Regions from separate parts of the Bradyrhizobium sp. MOS001 genome, predicted to be linked through region 1. Evidence: predicted binding sites of a transcription regulator. Region 1 holds the regulator's gene; each other region holds the start of a gene.
The links. Region 1 encodes PhoB, which activates phosphate uptake and scavenging genes when phosphate is short. Its sites were predicted from a motif close to TGTCATNNANCTGTCAT; they were not measured.

Region 1 (4,209 bases):
CTGGATCGGCTCGATCAGGATGCCGGCGGTCTGCGGACCGATCGCCTTCTTGACGGCGTCGATATCGCCATGCGGGACCTGGTCGAAGCCGTCCATCGGCGGGCCAAACCCTTCGAGATATTTTGCCGAACCGGTCGCGGCGAGCGTTGCCAGCGTGCGGCCGTGGAAGGCGCCTTCGAAGGTGATGATGCGGTAACGTTCCGGATGACCCTTGGAGAAGTGATGATGGCGGACGAGCTTGATCACACCTTCCAGCGCTTCGGCGCCGGAATTGCAGAAGAACACGAAGTCCGCGAAGCTTTCGTTGCACAGACGCGCGGCGAGCTTCTCGCCGTCCGGGCTCTGGAACAGGTTCGACATGTGCCAGAGTTTGGTGGCCTGCTCTTGCAACGCTTTGACCAACGCAGGGTGAGCATGGCCGAGCGCATTCACCGCCACGCCCGAGGTGAAATCGAGATAGCGATCGCCATTGGTCGCAATCAGCCAGCAGCCTTCACCGCGCTCGAAACCGAGGTCGGACCTGGCGAAAACGGGGAGCAAATGCGGCGCTGCGCTGTTAGTCATGACGATCACTTGAATGTTGCGGACGGCGTGAGCGTGCATTGCGCAACGCACCATTGACCGGCCCGGAAAACGAAACGTGCCGCCTTTTAAGGGCGGCACGCGAGACTATCTTATGCCTGGTGAAACCGGTGTCAATGCCGCCCGGAAAGCCTCGCGAAACGCAGAATCCGTAGTCTTGCGGTGGCGATTTTGCGTATTTCCGCCACGGAACATGTGGAAGCGAGTCGGCGGACTCTTGCGCGTGAGTCACGCCATATTGTAGCGTTTGGCTTGTCAGATACGACATCTCGTGCAGCAGTTCTGATCCTCTAAGTCCTCATGTACCGGCGTAAGCGTTCGGGCGCATCTGGTGCGCCCGGCGAGCCTTAAGGGATTCTGGCGGCACGGGTTTTTCGAAGCTTAGGCATTCGCCGTGCGGCCGCCAGGATGGCAGGCGCCGGCGAAGGAAAGGGTGCAATGACCGTTTTGACCTGGTCGGATGATCGCGTCGAGCAGCTGAAAAAGCTCTGGGAGGCCGGGCTTTCGGCCAGCCAGATCGCCGCTGAACTCGGCAATGTGACCCGCAATGCCGTAATCGGCAAAGTGCACCGGCTCGGCCTGTCGGGCCGCGCCAAGAGCCCTTCATCGGCAGCGCCGCGGCCGCGCAAGGCACGCCCCGCCCAGCACATGATGCGGGTGACCCGCCCGATCGCGCGCGGCAACACCGCGCTGGCGCAAGCCTTCGAAGTCGAGGTCGAGGCCGAACCGGTCACCTACGACAACGTCGTGCCGATGAGCCAGCGGCTGTCGCTGCTGGAGCTGAACGAGGCCACCTGCCACTGGCCGGTCGGCGATCCCTCGAGCCCGGATTTCTTCTTCTGCGGCGGCAAGGCGCTCTCCGGCCTGCCCTACTGCGCCCAGCACTCGCGCGTGGCGTATCAGCCCGCGGCCGATCGCCGGCGCGCGCCGGCGAAGCCGGGTCCGCGCTGAGGTATCGGATTAGCTGACTACGAAGACGGCGCCGTCACGCGATGACGGCTCAACTCACTCGGTGTCGTCCCTGCGAACGCAGGGACCCATAATCCCGGCGCGTAGTTATTGCGCGGGATGATCACTCCGAGTCTTCGCCAAACCACTCCCTGTGGTTATGGGTCCCTGCGTTCGCAGGGACGACATCGAGGATGCGGTGGCAGCCCGCTAAATCACGTCTGCCACAGCAACCCCTTACGCTTGCTCCGCCTTCGCAAAGCGATCGTCCAGTGCGTAGCCCGCGCCGCGGACGGTGCGGATCGGGTCCTGCTCGCGGCCGAGATTGAGCAGCTTGCGCAGGCGCCCGATATGGACGTCGACGGTGCGCTCGTCGATGTAGATGTCACGGCCCCAGACGCTGTCGAGCAGCTGCTCGCGCGAGAACACGCGGCCGGGATGCTCCAGGAAGAACTCCAGCAGGCGATATTCGGTCGGGCCGAGATCGATCGGCCGGCCCGAGCGCGCCACGCGACGCTTGTCGCGGTCGAGCTCGATGTCGCCATAGGCGAGCACGGTGGCGAGCCGCTCGGGGCTGGCGCGCCTGAGCAGGCCCTTCACGCGTGCCAGCAGCTCCGGGACCGAGAACGGCTTGACGATGTAGTCGTCGGCGCCGGTCGCAAGGCCCCGCACCCGCTCGCTCTCCTCGCCGCGCGCGGTGAGCATGATGATCGGGAGCTGCTTGGTCTCGGGCCGGGTGCGCAGCCGCCGGCACAGCTCGATGCCGGAGAGGCCCGGCAGCATCCAGTCGAGCACGATCAAATCGGGGATGTGCTCCTTGAGGCGGGTGTCGGCATCGTCGCCGCGCATCACCGTCTCGACGTCATAGCCGTCGCCTTCGAGGTTGTAGCGGAGAAGCTCGGTGAGAGCTTCCTCGTCCTCAACCACCATAATGCGTGCGCCCATGGTGTTCGTCGCTCCTTAAGTGTTCGGGACCGTCGTGGCGAAGGTCGTCATGTCGCCCTTCGGCCGCTTGTCGGTGATCGCCTGGCCCTCGATCATGTAGAACACGGTCTCGGCGATGTTGGTGGCGTGGTCACCGATGCGCTCGATGTTCTTGGCGCAGAACATCAGATGGATGCAGAACGAGATGTTGCGCGGATCCTCCATCATGTAGGTGAGGAGCTCGCGGAACAGCGAGGTGCAGATGGCGTCGACTTCCTCGTCGCCCTTCCACACCGCCATTGCCGCCGGCAGATCGTGCGCGGCATAGGCGTCCAGCACCGACTTGACCTGTTGCTGCACGAGGTCGGTCATGTGCTCCAGACCGCGGAACAGCTTGAGCGGATGGAAATCCGTCTCCAGCGCCGCGACGCGCTTGCCCATGTTCTTGGCGAGGTCGCCGATCCGCTCGAGATCGGTCGCGACGCGCATGGCGCCGACGATCTCGCGCAGATCCACCGCCATCGGCTGGCGGCGCGCGATGGTGAGAACGGCGCGCTCCTCGATCTTCTTCTGGAGCGCGTCGAGCTCGGCGTCGATGGTCACGACGCGCTGGCCGAGCGCGACGTCGCGGCGGATCAGCGCGTCGACGGAATCGACGATCATGCGCTCGGCGATGCCGCCCATCTCGGCGACCAGGCGCGTGAGTTCCTGGAGGTCGGTGTCGAAGGCCTTTGCGGTATGTTCAGAACCCATGTTCCGTCTCCTCAGCCGAACCGGCCGGTGATGTAATCCTGCGTGCGCCGGTCGGTCGGCGACGTGAAGATCTTGCTGGTGTCGTCGAACTCGATCAGCTCGCCGAGATACATGAAGGCGGTCTTGTCGGAGACGCGCGCCGCCTGCTGCATGTTGTGGGTGACGATCGCGATCGTGTAGTTCTCGGACAGCTCCTGGATCAGCTCCTCGACCTTGGCGGTCGAGATCGGGTCGAGCGCCGAGCAGGGCTCGTCGAACAAGATCACCTCGGGCCGCACCGCGACCGTGCGGGCGATGCAGAGGCGCTGCTGCTGGCCGCCGGAGAGCGACAGGCCGGAGGCGTTGAGCTTGTCCTTGACCTCGTTCCACAGCGCGCCGCCGCGCAGCGCCTTCTCGACGCGGTCGTCCATCTCGGACTTCGAGATCTTCTCATAGAGACGGATGCCGAAGGCGATGTTTTCGTAGATCGTCATCGGGAACGGCGTCGGCTTCTGGAACACCATGCCGACGCGGGCGCGCAGCAAATTGAGGTCCAGCTTGGGGTCGAGGACGTTGGTCTGGTCGAGCATGAGCTGACCGGTGACGCGCTGGCCCGGATAGAGGTCGTACATCCGATTGAAGATGCGCAGCAGGGTCGACTTGCCGCAGCCAGACGGGCCGATGAACGCCGTGACGCGGTTGGTGCCGAGCGCCAGATTGATGTTCTTCAGCGCGTGGTGCTCGCCGTAATAGAAATTGAGGTTGCGCACCGTCACCTTGGCCGGAGCTTCGGGCAGCACCGGCGCCTGGGGCAAACCACCGGCCGCGCTCATCGATACGGAAAGATCACTCATTTTGCGGTCCTCTCGGCGCTCAGAATGCGCGCGCCAATATTCAGGGCAAGAACGGTCAGGGTGATGAGCAGCGCGCCGCTCCAGGCGAGCTGCTTCCAGTAGGCGTAGGGGCTCTGCACGAAATTGTTGATGGTGACCGGCAGGTTCGCCATCGTCTTGTTCAGACCCA
Region 2 (4,209 bases), on a different contig from region 1:
AATCTCGAGAAGGAGTTGCACGCCAAGGTGCTCGACCGCACCGGCCTCATCCTGGAGATCTTCGGCCGCCGCGCCAAGACCAAGGAAGGCTCGCTCCAGGTCGAGCTTGCGCATCTCAACTACCAGCGCTCGCGCCTCGTTCGCTCCTGGACCCATCTGGAACGCCAGCGTGGCGGCTTCGGCTTCATGGGCGGTCCCGGCGAGACGCAGATCGAAGCCGATCGCCGCCTGATCCAGGAGCGCATCTCGAAACTCGAGGGCGAGCTGAAGAAGGTGCAGGCGACGCGGCGGCTGCATCGCGCCGGACGCCAGCGCGTGCCGTATCGCGTCGTCGCGCTGGTCGGCTACACCAATGCCGGCAAGTCGACGCTGTTCAACCGCCTGACCCGCGCCGACGTTCAGGCCGCCGACATGCTGTTCGCAACACTCGATCCGACCCTGCGCGCGCTCACTTTGCCGCATGGCGGCAAGGCGATGCTGTCTGACACCGTCGGCTTCATCTCCAACCTGCCGACCCAGCTCGTCGCGGCCTTCCGCGCCACGCTGGAAGAGGTGCTGGAGGCCGACGTCATCCTGCATGTGCGCGACATCTCGCACGAGGATGCCGAGGCCCAGCAGAGTGACGTCGACGCGGTGCTGCGCCAGCTCGGCATCAACCCCGACGATTCCGGCCGCATCATCGAGGTCTGGAACAAGATCGACCGTTACGAGCCTGACAAGCGCGAAGAGCTCTTGAACATCGCCGCGCGCCGGCCGGAGGATCATCCGGCGATGCTGGTGTCGGCCGTGTCAGGCGAGGGGATCGACGCTCTGCTTGCGGCGATCGAGGAACGGCTCGCCGCAAAACGCACCACGCTCGATCTCTCCATCGACGCCGCCGACGGCGCCGGCATCAGCTGGCTGCATCGAAATGCGGAGGTGCTGGCGAAAGAGCTGCACGACGGCCGCTTCGACATGACCGTACGGGTCGACGAGACCAAGCGGGATATCGTGGTGAACCGGTTCGATGCCGTGCCGCGCGTGGCGTGATCCGAAGGGCGCGGTGCGCCCGACCGGCTTGAGTGCGATATCGACCGTATCCGCGTTTCTGGGTTGAGACGCGTAACGCTAGAATGGAATGGTCAGGCCCGGATTCTTCGCTTGCGCCTTGGTATAGGCGACGCCGTGGATCTTGATCCCGCGCTCGTCCAGCAACGAAATGATGCCGCCCTGGTTCGACAATTCCATCGGCTTCTGCACGACGATTGCGAGCGTGCCCCCGGCTGCGATCTTCCCTGACAGGACCATCTTGTTCTTCTGCTTGTCGGCCAGCATCCAGCCGGTGAGATCGATGTCGCGATCGGCTGTATTGAGCAGCGTGACGACTTCCCGCTCGGGCGTCTTCAAGGCATTGACGAGTGCTGCGATGATGCGCACGAGTCCGTCCGGCATTTGCCCGGTCGGAGGAGCCGTCGGATCTGGCGGCTGTGTCGGCGCGCCGAGATCGATGGGGTCACCGGTCTTGTCGTCGGTGTGCCAGGCCTGCGTCTGGAATTTGAGGAAGACCGCCGTCCATAGCTTCTGATCCGGGAATTCGAACACCAGCCCGCCGTCTTGCCATGGCCCGTTGTCGCCCGAGAACCTTCCGATCGGATTTCCCTGATTCATATGGATGTCGTGAATGCCGCGACCCGGCCGGAAGCCGAAATAATTGTCCGCTTTGGTCTCCGGCCCCCACGTCTCACCGAATGCGTAGATCATCGCGCTTTCGTTTGAGAGCGCGCGCTGGACGAACTGGTCGAGCTTCTCGTTGAGGTCATTGTCGGGTCCGGGCACCGACAGCGGCAGCGGGATCATCTCCTGGGGCTGCATCAGATTGCCGCGAATGAAGTCCAGCGCGATGCTGGCCGGCTTCGGCGGCTGCGGGTGCAGGCCCTCCGGCAGCGCCGCGAGATGATCGGTGATCGGATGGACAAAGTGCGATCGCACCAGGAACTCGACTTCGCTTCCGTCGGCTGACTGCACATTGACGGCGATGCGGAAATCCGCGTTGTCGGCCACGACATGGACTTGATAGTGCGGCGACTGGCCGGTGCCGAAACGCATCGCGATCGGGCGTCCCTTGAGGACCGAATAGTGCTTTAATGGCATCGCACTCACCTGAGGTGGGATTTCGGCTGCGCGGGCTCCGTTGCTCAACTTTAGACTGCTTGTCGTGACGGTTTCATGGCTTGACTGCGATCCGCCATGACCGCCTCGCTGCATTCGGGAAAAGATGCTGACCTATATCTCCTTCGCGACCGCTTCGATCCTTGCGGGTACGCCGATGGAGCAGGCCCACAACGCTAGCGGCGGGCCTGCGAACGAGTCTCCGATACCGGTTTCGCCTCACTCTTAGCCGCATTCCACAGCGCGTCCATCTCCGCCAGCGACGCCTGCTGGAGCGTCCGGCCCTGCGCCTCGAGCGCGCGCTCGATGAAGGCGAACCGCCGCTCGAACTTTGCATTCGTCGCGCGCAGCGCGGCTTCCGGATCGGCGTCGACGTGGCGGGCGAGATTGACGAGTGCGAACATCAGATCGCCGGTTTCTTCCGCCAGCCCCTCGCTGTCGTTGCGGTCGAGCGCCGCCTCGATCTCGTCGGCTTCCTCGCGGATTTTCGCCAGCACCGCGCGCGGGTCGTTCCAGTCGAAGCCGACGGTGGAAGCCTTGCGCTGGAGCTCCATCGCGCGGGTCAGCGCGGGCTGACCGGCCTTGACGCCCGAGAGTAACGACTTGTGCGTCGGCGTTTCCTCCGGCGGCCGGCGCGCCGCACGTTCGGCTTTCTCCTCGGCCTTGATGCGGTCCCAGACTTCCTTGACGTGGGAGGCGGCGAGGTTGCCGTCCTTGTCGGCGAAGACATGGGGATGGCGCCGGATCATCTTGCGGGTGATGGCCTCCACGACGTCGCCGAAGGCAAAGGCATTCTGTTCTGAAGCCATCTGGGCGTGGAACACGACCTGGAGCAGGAGGTCGCCGAGCTCCTCGCGCAGATCGTCGAGATCGCCGCGGCTGATGGCCTCGACCACCTCATAGGCTTCCTCGATCGTGTAGGGCGCGATCGTCGCGAAATTCTGCTCGAGGTCCCAGGGGCAGCCGGTCACCGGCGTGCGCAGCGCCGCCATGATCTCGATCAGACGGGAAATGTCGCGGGAAGGGGTCATTGCGGGGCAGTCTCCTGGCTCCAAAGCCTTATGCCAAAAGCGGCCCGCCGTTCCCAGCGCGGCGCGGCGGAACAGGCCGATTTCCACCGATTGGCGGCAGATTGGCGAGGAGCGCCCGCAGTGCTAAAGCGCGGGCCATGAGTGACGCATTTTCATCACAAACCGCATTGGTGCTGTTTTCCGGCGGCCAGGATTCCACCACCTGCCTCGCCTGGGCGCTCAGCCGCTTTGCACGCGTGGAGACACTGGGTTTCGAGTATGGCCAGCGCCACGCCATCGAGCTCGCCTGCCGGGACCGGCTGTTCGACGGCATCAAGGGTCTGCGCGCAGACTGGGCCGCAAGGCTCGGCGAGAGCCACACGCTGTCGATCCCAACGCTGGCGGCCGTGTCCGAGACGGCGCTGACGCGCGACGTCGCCATCGCGATGGGCGCCGACGGCCTGCCGAATACGTTCGTGCCCGGCCGCAACCTGGTGTTCCTGACGTTTGCCGCGGCGCTCGCCTACCGGCGCGGCATCACCCACATCGTCGGCGGCATGTGCGAGACCGATTATTCCGGCTACCCCGATTGCCGCGACGACACCATCCGCGCCATGCAGGCCGCGCTCTCGCTCGGCATGGCCAGGCCATTCGAGCTGCATACGCCGCTGATGTGGATCGACAAGGCGGCAACGTGGAAGCTCGCCCACGAGCTCGGCGGCGCAGGACTGGTCGATCTCATCCGCGAGCACTCGCACACCTGCTATCTCGGCGAACGCGGCGCCCAGCATGAGTGGGGTTTCGGGTGCGGCGAGTGCCCGGCGTGCAGCCTGCGGGCTAAGGGGTGGCGGGAGTTTGTGGCGGGCCGCTGAGGCCACATATTCGGTGTCATCACCCGCGAAAGCGGGTGATCCAGTATCCCAGAGACCGTGCTTGAGTCGAGAGGCCGCGGCCTACTGGATTCCCCGCCTTCGCGGGGAATGACAGCGGAGGGCTTGGCACGAGCGTGCCTCTTACCGACCTACCGAAAATCCTCCGGCCGCAGCTCGAT
Region 3 (4,209 bases), on a different contig from region 1:
GGATCGCGGCACAGTGCGCCGCGCGTGCAGGTGGCGAGCCCCTTCAGCTGCGGCAGGAATTCGGTGTCGACGAAGGTCGAGACGCGAGCGAGGCGCTGCGGATCGGCGTTGAAGGACGGATGGATGTCGAACCCGGCGCGGCCGCCGCGGCAGGGCACGCCGCCATCGGCGAGCGCTGGATTGGCGTAGGAGACATAGACCACGTGCGAGAGGTCGCCGCTGACGAGCGGCTTCAGCGCCTCGCGCAGCTTGGCGAAATTCTGCGGCAGCTCGCGCGCCAGTGCATCGCGGGAATCGTCGACGCTCGCCATTACGCCGGAGCGGCGGAACAGCGCGCGCTCGGTCGCGGTGTCGACGATGACGTCGGCGACGAGGCCGGAGAAATAGACGTCGTTGGCGCCGACCGAGAGCAGCACGAGATCGAGCGTGCGGTCCGGCTGGCGCTTTTTCGCCGCGGTGAGCGCCTCACGCAGCTCGGCGACCTGGGCGTTCACGCTGGTGTTGCAGACGCCCGTCTTGCCGGGCGGGCATTCGCGGGCGCGCTGCGAGCCCAGCAGACCGTCGCCGATGCTGGCGCCGGTGCAGGCGAGTGGCAGAAAGGTCACCGCGATGTGGGTGTAGCGCACCGCGAGCGCGAGAGCCGTGCGGGCCTGGTAGCTGTAGAGCGAGCGGTGGCAGGGCGAGTTGAACCAGAGCGCGCCGTAATGCTGCCAGTTGGCGAGCGTGTCGGGTGCTTCGCAGGCGCGGCCACCTTTATAGCCGGCACGGCTCGGCCGGTAGTATTGCGCACCGGCGGTACCGAGATAGGAGCGGAAGCAGAAGCCCTCGTCCGACAGCGCCAGCGGCCGGTCCGGGTTGCCTTCGCCGGAGGCGATGCTGTCGCCGAGCCCGGCGACGAAGATGTCGCGGACCTGGATCTCGGCCTGGACGCGCTGGGTCGGATCGGAGCCGGAGGAGACGTCGACGCTCGCGACCGTCTGCTTGCCGTAGCGGACGCGCAGGTTGATCGGCTCGGCGCAATCGAAAGTCGAGGTCTGCGGCCCGTCGCCGTCGTCGAACGACCAGGCGCAGGTGGCGCCGACCGGCACTGCGCCGGTCAGGCGCACGGTCACCGGATGATCGGTCGGGGTGAGGTAATTCTCTTTTACGTTGTCGCGGGTGCAGGGCTGGTTGACCCGGCCCTGGAGGTCGATGCAGAGCCGGTTGACCATGTTGCGGGCCCAGCCGCGGCCCTCGCTCTGGAGCTCCAGCGACTGCTCGGCGGCGAGGATGCTGCGGTTACGCGCGTTCTCGACATGGAGCTGGAAGTCGCGCTCCTCGCGGAACAGGCGGAAGCGGTTGCGCACCTCCCAGGATATTTGCATCGCACCGGCGCCCTGCGCGGCGGCGCGCTCGAGCGGCAAAGACGTCAGAATCCCGGCAAGCAGCAGGAGGCCTGCGGGAAGGGTACGAAAGGAAAAAGGGATCATGGCCCGCGTGTTCAACGGCAAAGTTGAGGCGGAAATAAGAGAGCATTGCTGCGCCGCCCGCAACCTCTGTCTGACGGTCGCCCGCCCGCCTTACCGCTTGCTGGCCTGTCGCAACGACCGCTCGCGTTCCATCGCTGCTACCTGCTTGGGCAGGTTGCCTTGCGCGCAGGCCTCGGCCAGCCGCCGCCGCTCCTGCCAGGGCTCCACCACGTTCATCCAGAGCTCGCGCGCGCCCATGATGGAGATGGCGAGGCCGAACGGGATCACGAAATAGAGGATGCGGAAGACCAGCAGGGTCGCCAGAAGCTGCTCGCGGCCGAATTCGGGCAGCGCGACCAGCATGGCGACATCGAACACGCCGATCGAGCCGGGCGCGTGGCTGGCAAAGCCGATCAGCGTCGCCAGGATGAACACCACCGCCAGCGACATGAAGTCGATCGACGGATTGGCCGGCATCAGCAGGTACATCGCCGTCGCGCAGAAGCCGAGATCGACCACGCCGATCAGGATCTGGACCAGCGTCAGCGGCGCCGAGGGCAGCACCACCTTCCAGCCCTTCTGGCCGAGCTCGCGGCGCTTCTCGCCCATGCAGAGCCAGACCAGATAGGCGCCAATCGAGGCGAGGCCGCCGAGCCCGATCAGCCGGTTGATCGACGACGGCAGTTGATCCATCGATGAGGCGGCATCCGGATGGATGATCATGCCGATCGAGAGCACGAAGATGTTACCGAGCCAGAAGGTCAGGCCTGACAGGAAGCAGATCTTCGCGACGTCGATCGCGTTCAGCCCGTAGTCCGAATAGATCCGGAAGCGGATCGCGCCGCCGGTAAAAACGGTGGCGCCGATGTTGTGGCCGATCGAATAGGACGTGAAGCTGGAGAGTGCTGCGATGCGATAGGGCACATGCTTCTTGCCGATCGTTCGCAGTGCAAAATAGTCGTAGAAGGTCAGCGTACAGAACGCGAAGACGACGCAGATCGCCGCCAGCCCGATATTCCCGCGGGGAATCTCGGTCAACGCGGTCAGGATGACGCCGGTATCGATGTCCTTGAGGGTGCGCGCAAGCGTGGTGATCGCGAAGGCGATGATGAAGACGCTCGCGGCAACACCGAGCCGTCGCCAGCCGATCCATCTCTTAAAGCCGCGCTTCAGCGCGGGCAGCAGTCCGTGCATTCATCCTCCCGGCGGGGGGCAAGACCGATCGGCCAGACTTGACCGGTCGGGCGCGATCACTGCCCGAAATGGGCTTCGACCGCTAGGCATGTTGTAGCTCATTTAAGGCAAAAACAGCGACTTGTGCAGCCCTTGACAACGATAGGTTCTGCGTTCGACCGATAGGTTCTGCGGTGGACCGCCGCTTTTGTCATATGTGGTTCATATCGGGCGCGCGTTAAGCATATGAGTCGGGGCAGCTGCCCGGAACGCGCGTCCGCATCTTGACATGATTTCGTGTCCGCCCGCAGTCGGCATTGTTCCAGCGCAAGCGATGCGAGCTTTTTTGGAACGTCGGTACCGTGCGCTGGTTAGCGCTCCATCAGCAATCGAACATGGCGGAATAATCGGCTTTTCGTGCGAGCCGACGCCTCCGTGTTCCCGAAACCGAGAGGATCGGAACGATGGGACTGTTCACAAAAGATATCAAAACCATGAACGACCTGTTCGTGCACCAGCTTCAGGACATCTATTATGCCGAGCAGCAGCTCACCAAGGCGCTTCCGAAAATGGCAGATAAGGCCACCGATCCGCAGTTGAAGCAGGGCTTTTTGACGCACCTCGAAGAAACCAAGCAGCACGTCAAGCGGCTCGAGGAAGTATTCAAGATGCACGGCACGCAGGTGAGGGCGGTCGACTGCCCGGCCATCGACGGCATCATCGAGGAAGCCGACGAGACCGCCGGTGAAGTCGCCGACAAGGCGGTGCTGGACGCCGCCCTGATCAACGCGGCCCAGGCCGCGGAGCATTACGAGATCGTCCGCTACGGCAGCCTGATCGCCTGGGCCAAACAGCTCGGCCGCAACGACTGCGCCACCGTGCTCGCCAAGACGCTGGAAGAAGAGAAGGCGACCGACAGGAAGCTGACCGCGCTCGCCGAGAGCAAGGTGAACCTGCGCGCGGCGAGCTAGGACCGGGCGTAGCTGCGAAAAAGGCGTCGCGCGGTCATCCGCGCGGCGTTTGCATTTGACGCATCCATAATTCGATCATTGTCGAAGCATGAATGCTGGCTGGAAGCGTATGTTTCGCATGGGGCTGCAACCGAGGTGGCAGCATGCGAGCCAGCACCATCAAATATGAACCCCTCGACAATGGAGCCGGCGCGCAGCGTGCCGGCTCGCGCCTTGCGACCTCCCTCACGCTTGCCGCGATGAGCCTCGGCTATGGCGTGGTGCAACTCGACGTCACCATCGTCAACACCGCGCTCGACGCGATGGGTAAAACGCTCGGCGGCGGCGTCGCTGAGCTGCAATGGGTGGTCAGCGCCTACACCATCGCCTTTGCCGCCTTCATTCTGACCGCAGGTGCGCTCGGCGACCGCATCGGCGCCAAGCGCATCTTCATGGCGGGGTTCGCAATCTTCACCGCGGCCTCGCTCGCCTGCGCGCTGTCGCCCAACGCCATCGTGCTGATCGCAGCACGGCTGGTCCAGGGGCTGGCGGCGGCGATCCTGGTGCCGAATTCCCTGGCGCTGCTCAATCATGCCTATGCGGACGACCGCGAGCGTGGCCGTGCCGTGGCGGTCTGG

Region 2: the regulator PhoB is predicted to act here: its motif matches at 2,191-2,207, upstream of CT676_RS01265 (DUF2278 family protein).
Region 3: the regulator PhoB is predicted to act here: its motif matches at 2,831-2,847, upstream of CT676_RS10270 (YbhN family protein).

What each region holds. Positions count from the first base shown of each region.
Region 1 is NZ_SPVJ01000015.1:57,718-61,926, forward strand. It holds gene CT676_RS20165 (aspartate aminotransferase family protein) at 1-564, opposite strand, end outside; gene CT676_RS20170 (GcrA family cell cycle regulator) at 1,021-1,533, shown strand; gene phoB (phosphate regulon transcriptional regulator PhoB) at 1,768-2,475, opposite strand; gene phoU (phosphate signaling complex protein PhoU) at 2,491-3,207, opposite strand; gene pstB (phosphate ABC transporter ATP-binding protein PstB) at 3,219-4,040, opposite strand; gene pstA (phosphate ABC transporter permease PstA) at 4,037-4,209, opposite strand, start outside.
Region 2 is NZ_SPVJ01000001.1:258,862-263,070, forward strand. It holds gene hflX (GTPase HflX) at 1-1,029, shown strand, start outside; gene CT676_RS01265 (DUF2278 family protein) at 1,108-2,130, opposite strand; gene mazG (nucleoside triphosphate pyrophosphohydrolase) at 2,325-3,179, opposite strand; gene queC (7-cyano-7-deazaguanine synthase QueC) at 3,317-4,030, shown strand; gene CT676_RS01280 (nitrile hydratase accessory protein) at 4,180-4,209, opposite strand, start outside.
Region 3 is NZ_SPVJ01000005.1:197,359-201,567, forward strand. It holds gene CT676_RS10265 (hypothetical protein) at 1-1,469, opposite strand, end outside; gene CT676_RS10270 (YbhN family protein) at 1,560-2,642, opposite strand; gene CT676_RS10275 (ferritin-like domain-containing protein) at 3,086-3,592, shown strand; gene CT676_RS10280 (MFS transporter) at 3,736-4,209, shown strand, end outside.